DNA from 3 places in the Aneurinibacillus baijiui genome. Region 3 is predicted to be linked to each of the others. Evidence: riboswitches for the same ligand, from Rfam matches in the RefSeq annotation. Region 3 holds a riboswitch; each other region holds the start of a gene.
What was found. Region 3 has a riboswitch for S-adenosylmethionine ahead of AB3351_RS14015 (RuBisCO large subunit C-terminal-like domain-containing protein). Riboswitches for the same ligand answer to the same signal wherever they lie in the genome.
Positions count from the first base shown of each region.

Region 1: another riboswitch for S-adenosylmethionine. It lies ahead of AB3351_RS13525 (homocysteine synthase); the one in region 3 lies ahead of AB3351_RS14015 (RuBisCO large subunit C-terminal-like domain-containing protein).
Region 2: another riboswitch for S-adenosylmethionine. It lies ahead of AB3351_RS11515 (methionine ABC transporter ATP-binding protein); the one in region 3 lies ahead of AB3351_RS14015 (RuBisCO large subunit C-terminal-like domain-containing protein).

Region 1 covers NZ_JBFTXJ020000006.1:182,301-186,502, forward strand. The annotation lists gene AB3351_RS13505 (ABC transporter substrate-binding protein) at 1-145, shown strand, start outside; gene comER (late competence protein ComER) at 176-1,012, opposite strand; gene AB3351_RS13515 (DUF2533 family protein) at 1,115-1,363, opposite strand; gene AB3351_RS13520 (helix-hairpin-helix domain-containing protein) at 1,461-2,150, shown strand; SAM riboswitch class I at 2,250-2,353, shown strand; gene AB3351_RS13525 (homocysteine synthase) at 2,463-3,761, shown strand; gene AB3351_RS13530 (deoxycytidylate deaminase) at 3,901-4,202, shown strand, end outside.
Region 2 covers NZ_JBFTXJ020000005.1:120,622-124,823, forward strand. The annotation lists gene AB3351_RS11500 (fatty acid--CoA ligase) at 1-282, opposite strand, end outside; gene AB3351_RS11505 (MetQ/NlpA family ABC transporter substrate-binding protein) at 310-1,152, opposite strand; gene AB3351_RS11510 (methionine ABC transporter permease) at 1,177-1,839, opposite strand; gene AB3351_RS11515 (methionine ABC transporter ATP-binding protein) at 1,832-2,596, opposite strand; SAM riboswitch class I at 2,697-2,812, opposite strand; gene AB3351_RS11520 (NAD(P)-binding domain-containing protein) at 2,985-3,701, shown strand; gene AB3351_RS11525 (AAA family ATPase) at 3,837-4,202, shown strand, end outside.
Region 3 covers NZ_JBFTXJ020000007.1:15,460-19,661, reverse strand. The annotation lists gene AB3351_RS14025 (ABC transporter ATP-binding protein) at 1-593, shown strand, start outside; gene AB3351_RS14020 (1,2-dihydroxy-3-keto-5-methylthiopentene dioxygenase) at 693-1,229, opposite strand; gene AB3351_RS14015 (RuBisCO large subunit C-terminal-like domain-containing protein) at 1,342-2,130, opposite strand; SAM riboswitch class I at 2,214-2,336, opposite strand; gene AB3351_RS14010 (FUSC family protein) at 2,395-3,462, opposite strand; gene AB3351_RS14005 (glutamate synthase-related protein) at 3,621-4,202, opposite strand, start outside.

The sequences.
Region 1 (4,202 bases), on a different contig from region 3:
TCGTGTGCTAAAAGGCGAGAAGCCGGGTGCAATCCCGGTAGAAACCCTAAAGGATGTACAATTGATTGTCAATGAAGCTGCAGCGAAAGCCGCCGGCCTATCTGTTCCTGACAAACTAAAAGCCGCCGCTGAAGTCATCAAGTAATCAGAACTGCACCAAAAAACTCCTTCCCTGTTAGTGGAAGGAGTTTTTTTTGTCAGCAAACGATTCTTTTACTTCGAGTACATCCACATCGAATTTACGGTGTGTTGCTTCGATTAGGTGAGTGAATACGTCCCGTGTCTCCCTATCAAGCACGTGCAGTCCAATTCCAGTAACACCACCAGGCACACATACCTTAGCTTGTAAGGTGGGCAGAGAAAAGCGCCCGTCTTCTAAAAGCCGTCCCATACCGATTACCATCTCTGTCATAAGTCTGGTTGCCTCTTTCTCTGTTATGGTGGTCTCCGCAGCAGCGCTGTCGATAAAACGCTGTAGTAGAAAACTGAAGAATGCTGGACCGCAGCTAACAATATCAGAAGAGATGCGCGTTGCTTCTTCTTCAATTTCGATAGGTGTACTAATGTTGGATAACAATGATAGCAGCATCGTGCGATCCTTGTCATGCAGTCGGCTACCGAACGTCACAAGCGAAGCACCGCTGAGCGCTGTATTCGTAATGCTTGGAATCACCCGGGCTACTTTACAGTGGGAATGAGCTTCAAGCTGCCGAATTCCGACAGAGCTTGTAATGGAGAGAACAAGCTTCTCCGGTGTCAAATACGGTGCAATCTCATCAAGCACAGTTCGATATTCCAGTGGCTTGGTACAGAGGAACAGCACGTCCGCCATCTTCGCAACAATCATGTTGGCTCCGGTATCAATTCCGGGATGTTTTTTGACAAGCGTCCGCAGCTTCTCCGGTGTCCGGTTCGAGGCAATGATACGCTCAGGCGGCACGGCACCGGATTCAATAAAGGCTTCAATGAGAATTGTCCCCATACTTCCCGTTCCGATAAAGCCAATCTGCATCCTGATTCCCCCCGGCAATATGATTGATTAATGTGTATGGGGAAGAAAAGGAATTCAGTACACATATTTTTCTACATGTGCTAAAATGGAATTGATTGGTAATTATTTGCATAATTCACGTACCATGTCCGCGGTAACAACCTTGCGGGGAGGCAGGTGGTGGCGTTGGGCCAATTGATTGATCTGGTGTGTGACTTCATTGATTGAATCGACATTCATCTCTTCCCCCTGCTTATATTGTTCGATAGCTTCCTCAATTCTTGATTCCCGCATTGCGTCTAGCTTGCGGTACAGGGTAATGTATTCGGCTTGTTTAGCCGAGTGTGCAGTAATGGCTTCATGAACACTCATAAGTATATCCTCCTTTTTCTTATCACTTTCAGAATGTTTATATGAAAATTATAGGTAATCTGTTGGAAAACCACAAGTAAGGGAGAGAAGGTCGCGTATGCAGTGGTCTTGGAACAAAAAAAAGTGGACTGGTAGTAGTATATGTCTTCTTATTCTTGGTAGTAGTGTTTATTTTTATAACATGGAAAATACACCGCAAGAGCATCCGTTGGCCTTCAGCGAGGCAAAACCGTCTGTACAGGAGGATGCTAGACAGGAACAGCAGAGCGCAGAGGTAAAGCAAAACCCCGATCCAACAAGGCAGACAACGGTTCCTGCTCCTACCACCTTTGTGATTGATGTAAAAGGCGCAGTCGTCTCTCCTGGTGTATATACGTTATCTGCAGATGCAAGGGTCTATCAAGCAATTGGGATGGCAGGCGGCCTTCTGCCCGAAGCGGATGCCAAGCAAGTTAATGGAGCGCAGAAGCTAGTCGATGGTATGATGATCTATATCCCGCTCAAAGGAGAGCAAATATCGCCAGCAGGACATGCGACTCCAGGCTCTGTGACAGGCAGTACACCAGCGGTCGGAACGCAGGGTAAGGAAGAGGCGAAAGTTGATCTTAATACGGCAACAGTAGAACAGCTTCAGACCATACCGGGAATTGGACCGCGCAAGGCTGAGGCGATTGTGCAGTATAGAGAAGAGCATGGCCCGTTCAAAACGATAGATTCGTTAACAGGTGTAGCTGGGATAGGGGCTAAGACAGTAGAGAAAATGCGAGCCGGAATTTTTGTACAATAAAAATTTTCTAATTAAGTTGACAGGTCGGAATAGTGAGCCTATAATAAGAGCAAGAAACGCATACGAAAACATAAGCAACACAGTACAATTTTATAGTATCTCTTATCGAGAGAGGCGGAGGGACTGGCCCGATGAAGCCCGGCAACCGGCATGAAGTGCAAGGTGCTAAATCCAGCAAAGCAGTATGCTTTGGAAGATGAGAGCGATGGTACATACCTGCCTATCCGACCCTCTTCTTCTCAAAGAAGAGGGTTTTTATTTTGGTACCTCGCCCGAAACAAAAAAATTAGGTATTGAGGAGGAAGATTGAAAATGGCAGAAGAACGCACATTCAATTTTGAGACAGTATGCTTACATGGAGGACAAGAGGTGGACCCGACAACGCTATCGCGTGCGGTACCGATTTATCAAACATCGTCCTATGTATTCAAAGACACGGAGCATGCAGCCAACCTGTTTGCACTTAAGGAATTCGGCAATATTTATACACGTATTATGAATCCGACACAGGATACGTTTGAGAATCGGATTGCACAGCTTGAAGGGGGGGTTGGTGCGCTGGCGGTCGCATCCGGTCAGGCGGCGATCACCTTCTCGATCCTTAATATTGCCCATGCGGGAGATGAGGTTGTTGCTTCAAGCAACCTGTATGGCGGAACATACAACCTGTTCGCTCATACTCTGCCAAAGCTTGGCATCACAGTAAAGTTCGTGAATCCAGAAAACACGGATGAAATTCGCGCAGCTATCACGGACAAAACAAAAGCGCTGTACACGGAAACAATTGGCAATCCGCGTACGGATGTCGTTGATCTAGAAGTATTGGCTGGGATTGCACACGAGAATGGAATCCCGTTCATTGTAGACAATACATTCGCAACACCATATTTGTGCCGCCCGATTGAATTCGGTGCTGACATTGTCGTACATTCCGCTACCAAATTCATCGGCGGACACGGAACATCCATCGGTGGTGTAATTGTCGATTCTGGTAAATTTGACTGGAACAATGGCAAATTCCCAGGTCTTACTGAACCAGATCCAAGCTATCATGGTGTCGTATACACAGAGGCGGTTGGAAATCTTGCCTATATTATTAAAGCTCGCGTACAACTGCTGCGTGATCTTGGCGCTGCGGTATCGCCATTTAATTCCTGGCTGTTCCTCCAAGGCTTAGAGACGCTTCATCTGCGTATGGACCGTCATGTGGAGAACGCAAAAAAAGTAGCGCAATACTTGGAAAATCACGAACTGGTAGAATGGGTGAACTACGCGGGGCTTGAGAGCAATCAATACTATGAGCGCGCACAGAAATACTTGCCAAAAGGTGCGGGGTCTATCTTTACCTTTGGGATTAAGGGTGGCTTAGAAGAAGGCAAACGGTTCATTAATAGCTTAAAGCTTCTCTCTCATCTTGCAAACGTCGGCGATGCAAAAACGCTTGTGATTCACCCTGCAAGCACAACGCATCAGCAACTGACCGAAGAACAGCAGGTAGCAGCGGGCGTATCACCGGATATGATCCGTCTCTCCATCGGCATTGAATCTGTCGATGATATTATTGCCGATCTTGAACAGGCACTTAAGGCAAGCCAACTGGCTGCAGTATAATAAAATCAGCAGGAGGAAGGACAGGAGAAGGTAGCCTGTCCTTTTTCTGTTGCAGTAGTGGTTTATCTGATTATCAGTTATCATAATAAGAGATCATGCAAATTGAGGTAGAAGAAAGAGAGGAAGGAGAGGGAGGCAGATGGATACACGCAAGTCTTGGGATGAATACTTTATGGATCTGGCCTATATGGCCGCCACCCGTGCAACATGTCCGCGCCGCCATGTTGGCGCAGTCCTGACACGGAATCGAAAGGTATTGGGTACCGCATACAATGGGAGCCCAAGCGGAGTCGATTCCTGCCTGGATGTTGGCTGTATGCTTCATAATTATTACGAGACGAATACAGATGGAGCGATCATAGAGAAGCAGAAATGTATCCGTACGATTCATGCGGAACAGAATTTACTTCTTTTTACCGATCAGGCGGATCGGCAGGGGGC
Region 2 (4,202 bases), on a different contig from region 3:
GTGGGCAGCTAACCGATAGTTCACCGGATTAAAAATCGCCCCAATCTTCGCCGTAGCGAACAAAGAAATGACAAATTCACTCGTATTATATAGAAAGGAAGAAACAACATCACCTTTTTGCACCCCCAGACGCAGCAGCGCCTGGGCAAATTGGTTTACCTTTTGGTTCAGTTCCGTATAGCTATAATGATGTCGTTTGTTTTCATATTCATAGACTAAGGCTTTTTTATGCGGAAAATTTCTGGCTGACCATTCTAGCGTATCTCCAATCGTTGTGCTCATCTGCTTCTTCTCCTTTCCTTTGTCCAGTTATTTTATATAATCCGGTTTTACAAAACCTTGGAACTGTTTATCAATCACATCTTTAAATTCAGCAGATTTATACGCCTCAACTAAATCTTTTGTAAATGAAGCATCTTTATCGGCTGTTTTAATTGCGACTAGATTCATATATTGATCAGGAATATCCTCAAGTGTAAGTGCTTCTGTTAGTTTCAAACCAGAAGCGATGGCAAAGTTTCCATTAACAAAAGCATAGTCTGCATCTGCAAGAGAGCGCGGTAACTGTGCAGCTTCTAGCGGAAGCAATTTGATATTTTTCTTGTTCTCTGCTACATCCTTTTCTGATACGCGCAGCAGATCCACATTATCTTTCAATGTAATCCAGCCAAATTTCTGCATCATGACCAATGCGCGCGCTTGATTCGTCGGATCATTTGGCAGTGATACGGTTGCACCTGATTGTATTTCTTCTAATGACTTATGTTTGTTGGAATAAATACCGATCGGCGCTGTCGGCACCTGAATCACATCTTCGATTGGCAGGTTATGCTCTTTGGCAAAGTTTTTCAAGTACACAACATGCTGAAATACGTTAGCATCCAGCGAACCTTCCGCAAGCGCTTGATTTGGCTGTACATAATCATTAAACTCAACAATCTTAACGGTATAGCCTTTTTTCTCTAGAATAGGTTGAATCCCTTGTTTAACTTGATCGCTGTATGGGCCAGCCGTCGCTCCGATGATAATTTCTTTCTTCCCTTCCTGCGCTTTGCCCCCTGTCGTCTGTTCATCATTTTTTCCACCGCATGCAGCTAAAAAGGCAGTTAATAATATAATTAATCCAATGAGAATAAACGGTTTTGTTTTCATGTATGTTCCCCCCAATTAATTTGATTAGCGTTTATCCAAGTAATGTGCAAGGCGATTGCCTGTAAACTGAATCAGTTGTACGATAGTAACTAGCAAAAGCACGGTTACGACCATGACATCTGTCTGGAATCGATAATAGCCGAAACGAATAGCCAAATCCCCAATACCTCCTCCGCCAACAACACCAGCCATCGCGGAGTATGAGAGAAAGCTAACCACAAGTACCGTCAATCCAAGCATCAGACCAGAGCGCGCTTCTACAATCAGTACTTTCCAGATAATTTGATACGTGGAAGCACCCATAGCTACCGCCGCTTCGATTACGCCTTTGGAGACTTCGCGCAACGACTGTTCCACCAACCTAGCAAAGTATGGAATCGCCGCGATGGAGAGCGGAACAGCGGCTGCCACCGGTCCGATGGTTGTGCCGATTAATGTCCGTGTTAGCGGAATTAATGCGACCAAAAGAATTAAAAACGGAAAGGAACGGACCACATTGACGACAGAGCTAAGAACTCGAAAAATGATCGGTCTCTCAAGCAGTTGATTCTTCCCGGTTAGAAAAAGGAGAATACCAAGCGGTGTACCGACGATAAGCGCGGCACCAATCGCAATCCCGACCATCACGAACGTCTGAACGATAGAGATTCCAATCTCTGGCAGCAGCAAAATGACATTATCAAACATGTGCAATCCCTCTTTTCTCGCTGAAATCTTCCTGAAATAACAGCTTAGCAATCTCTGTCTTCGGCTTAATCTCATTTTCAGAGAGAGACAGCTTCTCTACTACGTGTCCGTTCTCCATGACCGCCACTTTGTTGCAAATCTCTTTGACAACATTCATCTCATGCGTAACAAGAAGGATCGTAACACCTAACTGCTGATTGATCTCTTTTAAAAACGCGAGAATCGTTCGTGTCGTCTGTGGGTCGAGCGCTGAGGTAGGTTCATCGCACAGCAGTACTTTGGGTCGGCTGGCAAGCGCTCTAGCGATAGCAACCCTCTGTTTTTGTCCGCCGCTTAACTTCGATGGGTAACTTTCTGCTTTCTCTGTTAATCCAACAATCTCAAGGCATTCTTCTACCCTTTTTGTTTTTTCGTCTTTTGAAATCCCAGCTACTTCAAGAGGAAAAGCTACGTTTTCTTCAACCGTTCGATTATTCAATAAATTAAAATGTTGAAAAATCATACCAATCGACTGACGCGCTTTACGCAGTTCTTTTTTCGATAAGTTCGTAAGCTCCTGGCCGTCTACATACACAATCCCCTCATCCGGGTTCTCAAGCAGATTAACGAGCCTGAGCAGCGTTGATTTTCCGGCCCCGCTAAATCCGATGATGCCATATACGTCACCCTCTTCCACATGAAGCGAGGTTGGTGCTACTGCCTGAAAAATGCCAGTAGCAGTTTTATAATTCTTAGCAACATTCTGCAATTTTATCATATTCTCCGCTCCTTCTTTCTTTTGTATCCTTTATGAAAACAAAAACGACCTCTTGCTTAGGCAAGAGGTCGACGAATACTAATAAGAGAATCCGTCGGACCTCTTATCTGTCAGCGTCATTGCGCTGCTGGAATTGGCACCGTTCGAATTCACACGTCGAATTCAATGGTTGCCGAGGTTTCATAGGGCCAGCCCCTCCACCTCTCTGGATAAGAGTCCGTATTGCTTTCGTATTGGTTTGTTGACTTTATTGTAACAGGTTATTCCCTAAAGTCAACTAGGAATTATGGTTTTTATACAATTATTCATGTTATCTGACACTTTATTTGTTTTCTTTCCACTCCGTAAGGTATACAATATACAAAAAGGTGATAAGGAGGTACAATACATGGACACAGCTTCTTGCACATGGGCCATTGTCGGTATTGGTAGGCTTGGCCAAGCTCTGTTAACCCGCTTTCAGGAAACGAACTTTTCACTTGGTATTTATCACCCCGATATACAAAAAAGTGAAGCATGCGCACAGGCTTATTCTCATCATAACATTCTTTCTAAAGGACAGCTTGTCCGTACGGATATCATTATTCTGGCCCTTCCTGCCCAACAGATCGAGCCGTTCATCGATGAACTCCTGCCTCATCTTACGGAGACGCCTTCTCCTCTATTTATTAATATGGCTACTACCGCTTCAACCGCTCACTTAAGGCAGCATTATCCCAGCCTTGCATGGGCAAGTATGAAGTTTATGGGGCAGGCCGATGTCCTGCGCGAAAATGGGAATGGGCTCTTTGTTACCGAAGAAATCACACCCTCAGATGATATACGCAACATTACGGTTCTTCATACCTTCTCATTGATTGGCCATGTCACATCAGATCAGGAAAGCACCGTCGAAGAAGTAAACCGTATGGCCACATATTACGCGATTAAAGCAGCCAAAGAATTAGAGATTGCTATGCGGGAACGCGGATTTGCTGAACTGTATCAAAAGCGCGCTCTTACCTCGCTTATTCCCGGCGTCATTCGCTCGTATGCGGAAAACACGCTTGGCCATTTCGGAAAAAGCGTTGCACGTCAATTCGATAATTCCCAATCAAAAAACTAAGAAACGGCTGCCGCATTTCTGCTTAAAAGAAGGTGTATGTTAAAATAAAACCTATATGCACCGTGTCTCTATTACACGAGATTTCAAGCAGAAAGGGGAAAAGCGGCAGTTTCTTGCAGGCGTGCCGCGCAGCATATGAATTCAACACCCAAATCCATTCAAACAAAAATCGAAGAGGCAATCCAGCTTTTAGAAGTGCGTTTTTTTGAACGTGAAGAGCTGATTCGCCTTTTATTTTTAAGTATGATGAGCGGTGAAAATGCGCTGCTCATCGGTCCACCAGGAACGGCTAAATCACAATTGGCCAGAAGCATCTCCCAGCTCTTCGGCAGTGAACAGTGGTTTGACTATCTTCTCACGCGTTTTACTACACCGGATGAGATCTTTGGTCCTGTCTCGCTTCAAGAGTTAAAGCAGGATCGCTACATTCGACAGACCGATGGGTATCTGCCGGCTTCCCAATTTGCTTTTTTAGATGAAATATTTAAAGCCAACAGTGCT
Region 3 (4,202 bases):
ATGATGTGAGGGAAGGAATGCTGCGCATTGACGGCTATGATGTGCGTGATGTAACAATGAAGAGCCTGCGCAGCCAGATCGGTATGGTGCTGCAGGATAATATTCTGTTCAGCGATTCTATCCGCGAGAATATCCTTATGGGGACTCCAGAGGCGAGCGAAGAAGAAGTGATTGAAGCGGCCAAAGCGGCCAATGCGCATGACTTTATTATGGAACTTACGAATGGATACGATACCGAGATTGGAGAGCGCGGTGTGAAGTTGTCCGGTGGACAGAAGCAGCGTATTGCGATTGCTCGCGTATTCTTGAAAAATCCGGGTATCCTTATTCTTGACGAGGCGACTTCGGCACTTGATCTTGAGTCTGAGCATCTCATTCAGCAGTCGCTGGATCGACTGGCGCATAATCGAACGACATTTATCGTCGCTCACCGTCTGTCTACAATTACTCATGCGGATAAGATTGTGCTGATTGAGGATGGACAGATCAAGGAAGAGGGCACGCATCAGGACCTGATGAATCGGCAGGGTGCGTACTATAGACTGTTCACAGTGCAGAATCTGGATGGTGCTGAGGTGACTGAATCGAGATAAGAGGTGTTATTGTCACAGGGCCGATTCGTGAACTGGAGATATTGAAGTATGGAAATGGAGAGGGAGGAGCCTGTAGAGCTGCTCCCTTTCTGTTTTCGATTAGTTTGAGGATGCGGCAGTTTCATCATAAATTGCCTCCCAACCGGCCGGTGTGACAAAGATACGAATGCATTTGATTTTACGATCTTCACATAACGTAAACCAATGCCGAGTATAGGCTGGCACTGAGATCAGATCTCCCGGTTCCATCACAACGTCGAAATAGCGCCCATCAATTCCTTTTAGAGTGAAGATGCCATGCCCATCCACGCAGAAGCGTACCTCGTCATCGGTGTGATGATGCTCTTCTCTAAATTTGTCCAGCAGCCCATCGAGATTTGGTGTCTGTTCCGACAGGACGATGATGTCCTCAGTCTGATAGCCGCGTCTTGCGCTCAGATCGGCGATTTCTGTGCGGAAGGAGTCGATAATTTGCTGTTTTTCTTCAGCTGATGGGGAGTAATTCTCCCGTAAGTTTTCATCTAAGCGGTCCACACCCCATTTTTCATAGATAACATCCTGGCTCTTCAAGAACTCCCTTACTTCATTTCCTTTCACAAGTTGTTCTTTCGTCTCTAAAAATGTAATATAAGCCATAGTATTTCCCCCTTCTTCCGAATATTCGTTCTATAATATGTTTATTTATATATGTCCTGCGGCCCGATAGGTTAACGACTGTTGTTGTACAGCCTGTTGTCCTGCGATATGTTTAGCTAGATGTTGGAATTGAAGCCATTGCAGGATGTGCCATGAGCGGTACAGTAACATCCGGGTCTGCTGCGAGCCGGTGCAGGATGTCGAAGCCATACGGCAGCACATTTATAAGCAGGCAATTGGCTCCATAGTCGATTGCGTATTTGGCTCTATCGACTAATTGATGAACCGGTCCGGTAAGATTAGCCGCATACAGCACGGGACGATCTGCTGCTTTGATAATACGATTATATGCAGCGAGCCGTTCTGCAAGCGGTGCCTTATCCTCTACGAAGAAGATTTCATCATCTTTTATGAGATCGACACCACCTTCAACTTGTGCGGCAAATTGTGTTTCTAATTCGCCGAGCGGAAGTCCGAGGCAGGACTTGAAGATGCTCATCAGCAGTGGACGATCATGTACATTGAGCTGCTCCCGTATTCCGGCGATACCGAATGCAGGTCCGGGAAATTGCGAGAGTAGGGAAGGGGGGAAGTCGATGTCTAGCAGCCTGATTTTTCCGTCCATAGATAATTTGCCGAATACGGTAGTTAAGAGAGCAGGGATATCAGGTGTGATGTTGCGAACCGGATAGCAGACCGATATGATCCCTCGCTGTATCCCGTCTTTTTCATCCTTTATGATTACATCTCCCACTGTGCCGAGGTAGGCAGCCAGCATTTCCTGCCGTGCAAGCGGCAGATCGGTCCAACTGCCTACGGTCATGCCTACAGCGATGCTTTCCGCTTTTTTATATAAATTTTTCGCCTCTGTTTGATAATAAACCGTAATGAATTCGCTCATGTTTTTCACCCTTTCCAAGAAAACAAAAACGCTCTCCTTCTGAAAGAAAGAGAGCGGTACGTTCAAAAAAAGTGAACTTCACGATCTTATCTTCCAGAATGAATGATTCATTCTGCAGGAATTAGCACCTTGCTCTTCACCTATGACGGTTCAAGCAGGTTGCCGGGCTTCATCGGGCCAGTCCCTCAGCCTTCTCATGATAAGAAGAAAATGAAATTGTCTGTGTATAATCATAGTTTTAAATTATTAGTATGTCAATAGGTTTTATTCGTCTTCTCCCTGATGATGGTGAAAAGTGTGCACCAGCTTGCTGAGCCGTTCAAGCTGATTGGCATATTCGAGAATTTCCGCAACTACAGGGAATAAGTGGCCCCACTGCCCGTCGTCTTCTTCTTGAGGCGTATTTTTAACCAGTGGATAAAGCCGCATAAACTCATCGAGCATTCGGGTATTTTCTTCTGTGATTTCTTCCGGTAGGTGCCAATCTTCCCGTGTTTTTAAAATCCCATCATAGGTGAGCAGGATGTTTTTATGATATTCCGTCAGTACTTCAAGCTGTTGTTGAATGAGCGGAAATAGGTGATGTCCAGGCTTAAAGGAAGAGTAAATATGGCGTTCAAATGTACGCAGCATATCCATCTCTTTATAGAGAACAATGATCATTTGTCTGAAGATAACGAGCTTCTTCTGGCTTGAATACGTAACTTTTCTAAGCTTCGTGATTTCCTCTTTATATAGATCATAGAGCTGATCAATGGTCTTAAAGTTAGTCTTGATCTTCTCTTTTTCTTCCCGGAAAACCTTCTCTTCCATTTCATTGTGAATTAATGTCCGCATGAGCACAGAGAATTTATCCCCGGTTTCTGATATTTCTCCGAAGAGCTTATGCTCATAACGGGGCGGGATGAATATCGCGTTTACAAGTGCTGCTGAGAATACACCAATAACAGTCAAAAGAAACCGATTGCCCGCAAAATAGAGATAATTTCCCGTTGATGTCTCCATTACAGCAATGACAGTTACGATGCTAAGTGCAAGGCTATTCTCAAACTTGAGCCGAAGATTGATCACAATGACCAGCATTACCACGATACCAACAATTAACGGCTGGGCTCCTAGAAAATACGTAGCGGTTACGCCAAGGGCTGCACCGATAAAATTCGCTTCCATCTGTTCCCGTAAATGCTTCAGCGTCCGGTATACTGTCGGCTGAATGCTTAATGTTGCGGCAATCGCCGCAAGTACAGGCGGTTCAAGATCGAACCACTGACAGACAAGCAATGCCAGAATTAAGGCAATTCCTGTCTTTAGAATACGTGCTCCGACGCGCATAATACCTCCATAAGTAGCTTTGCTAATAATGTATAATACCACGGTTTTAAAAAAAATCAACAAATAAAGCAGCCGTCCCTGGGAGGAGGACGGCTGCCGATATAGGTGGTACTCACACTGCAAATTGGGAGCTGCAGGTGAAAATTATACGCAATAGATTATTCAGTAGCGATAGACGGATCGGCCTGTTCTTTGATTGGAGACACCATAATAAAGTGCTGCTCCGCCTGATCCTTAAGTTCCTCAATGAGAACGGCTTTGTCTTGTTGGCCGCTCGCTTCTAGTTCGGCAATGTATTCGCCGAGCAGGAAGTTAATGTCTTCTTTGCCTTTATGACTCAACGGGGCAAGTGTAACCTTTGCGGCTTTTGCAATACGTCGTTCGATGGCAGCTTGGTCAAGCCCCATCTCCGGCTGTAGCCGCAGGTATATGGTGCCGCCTGTCATACCGGAACAAATCCATGGACCGGGGTCACCTAACACGATTGCACGGCCGTTTGTCATATACTCAAATGCAAAGCCTTTGATGTTGGCACGAGCGCCGATGCCGCCTAACGTATCATTGATCGGCTCTTGAAGTTCACCGCCGATAATTACATCAGCCCCAGAGAGGCGAATGCAGGCGCGGGCATCCGCGTTCCCCTGCACAATATAGAGACCTTTCTGTGCTCCATAGCAGAAGCTTTTGCCCACAGAACCATTGATAAACTGGCGATTGGCATTAGGTGATTTCATAATCAT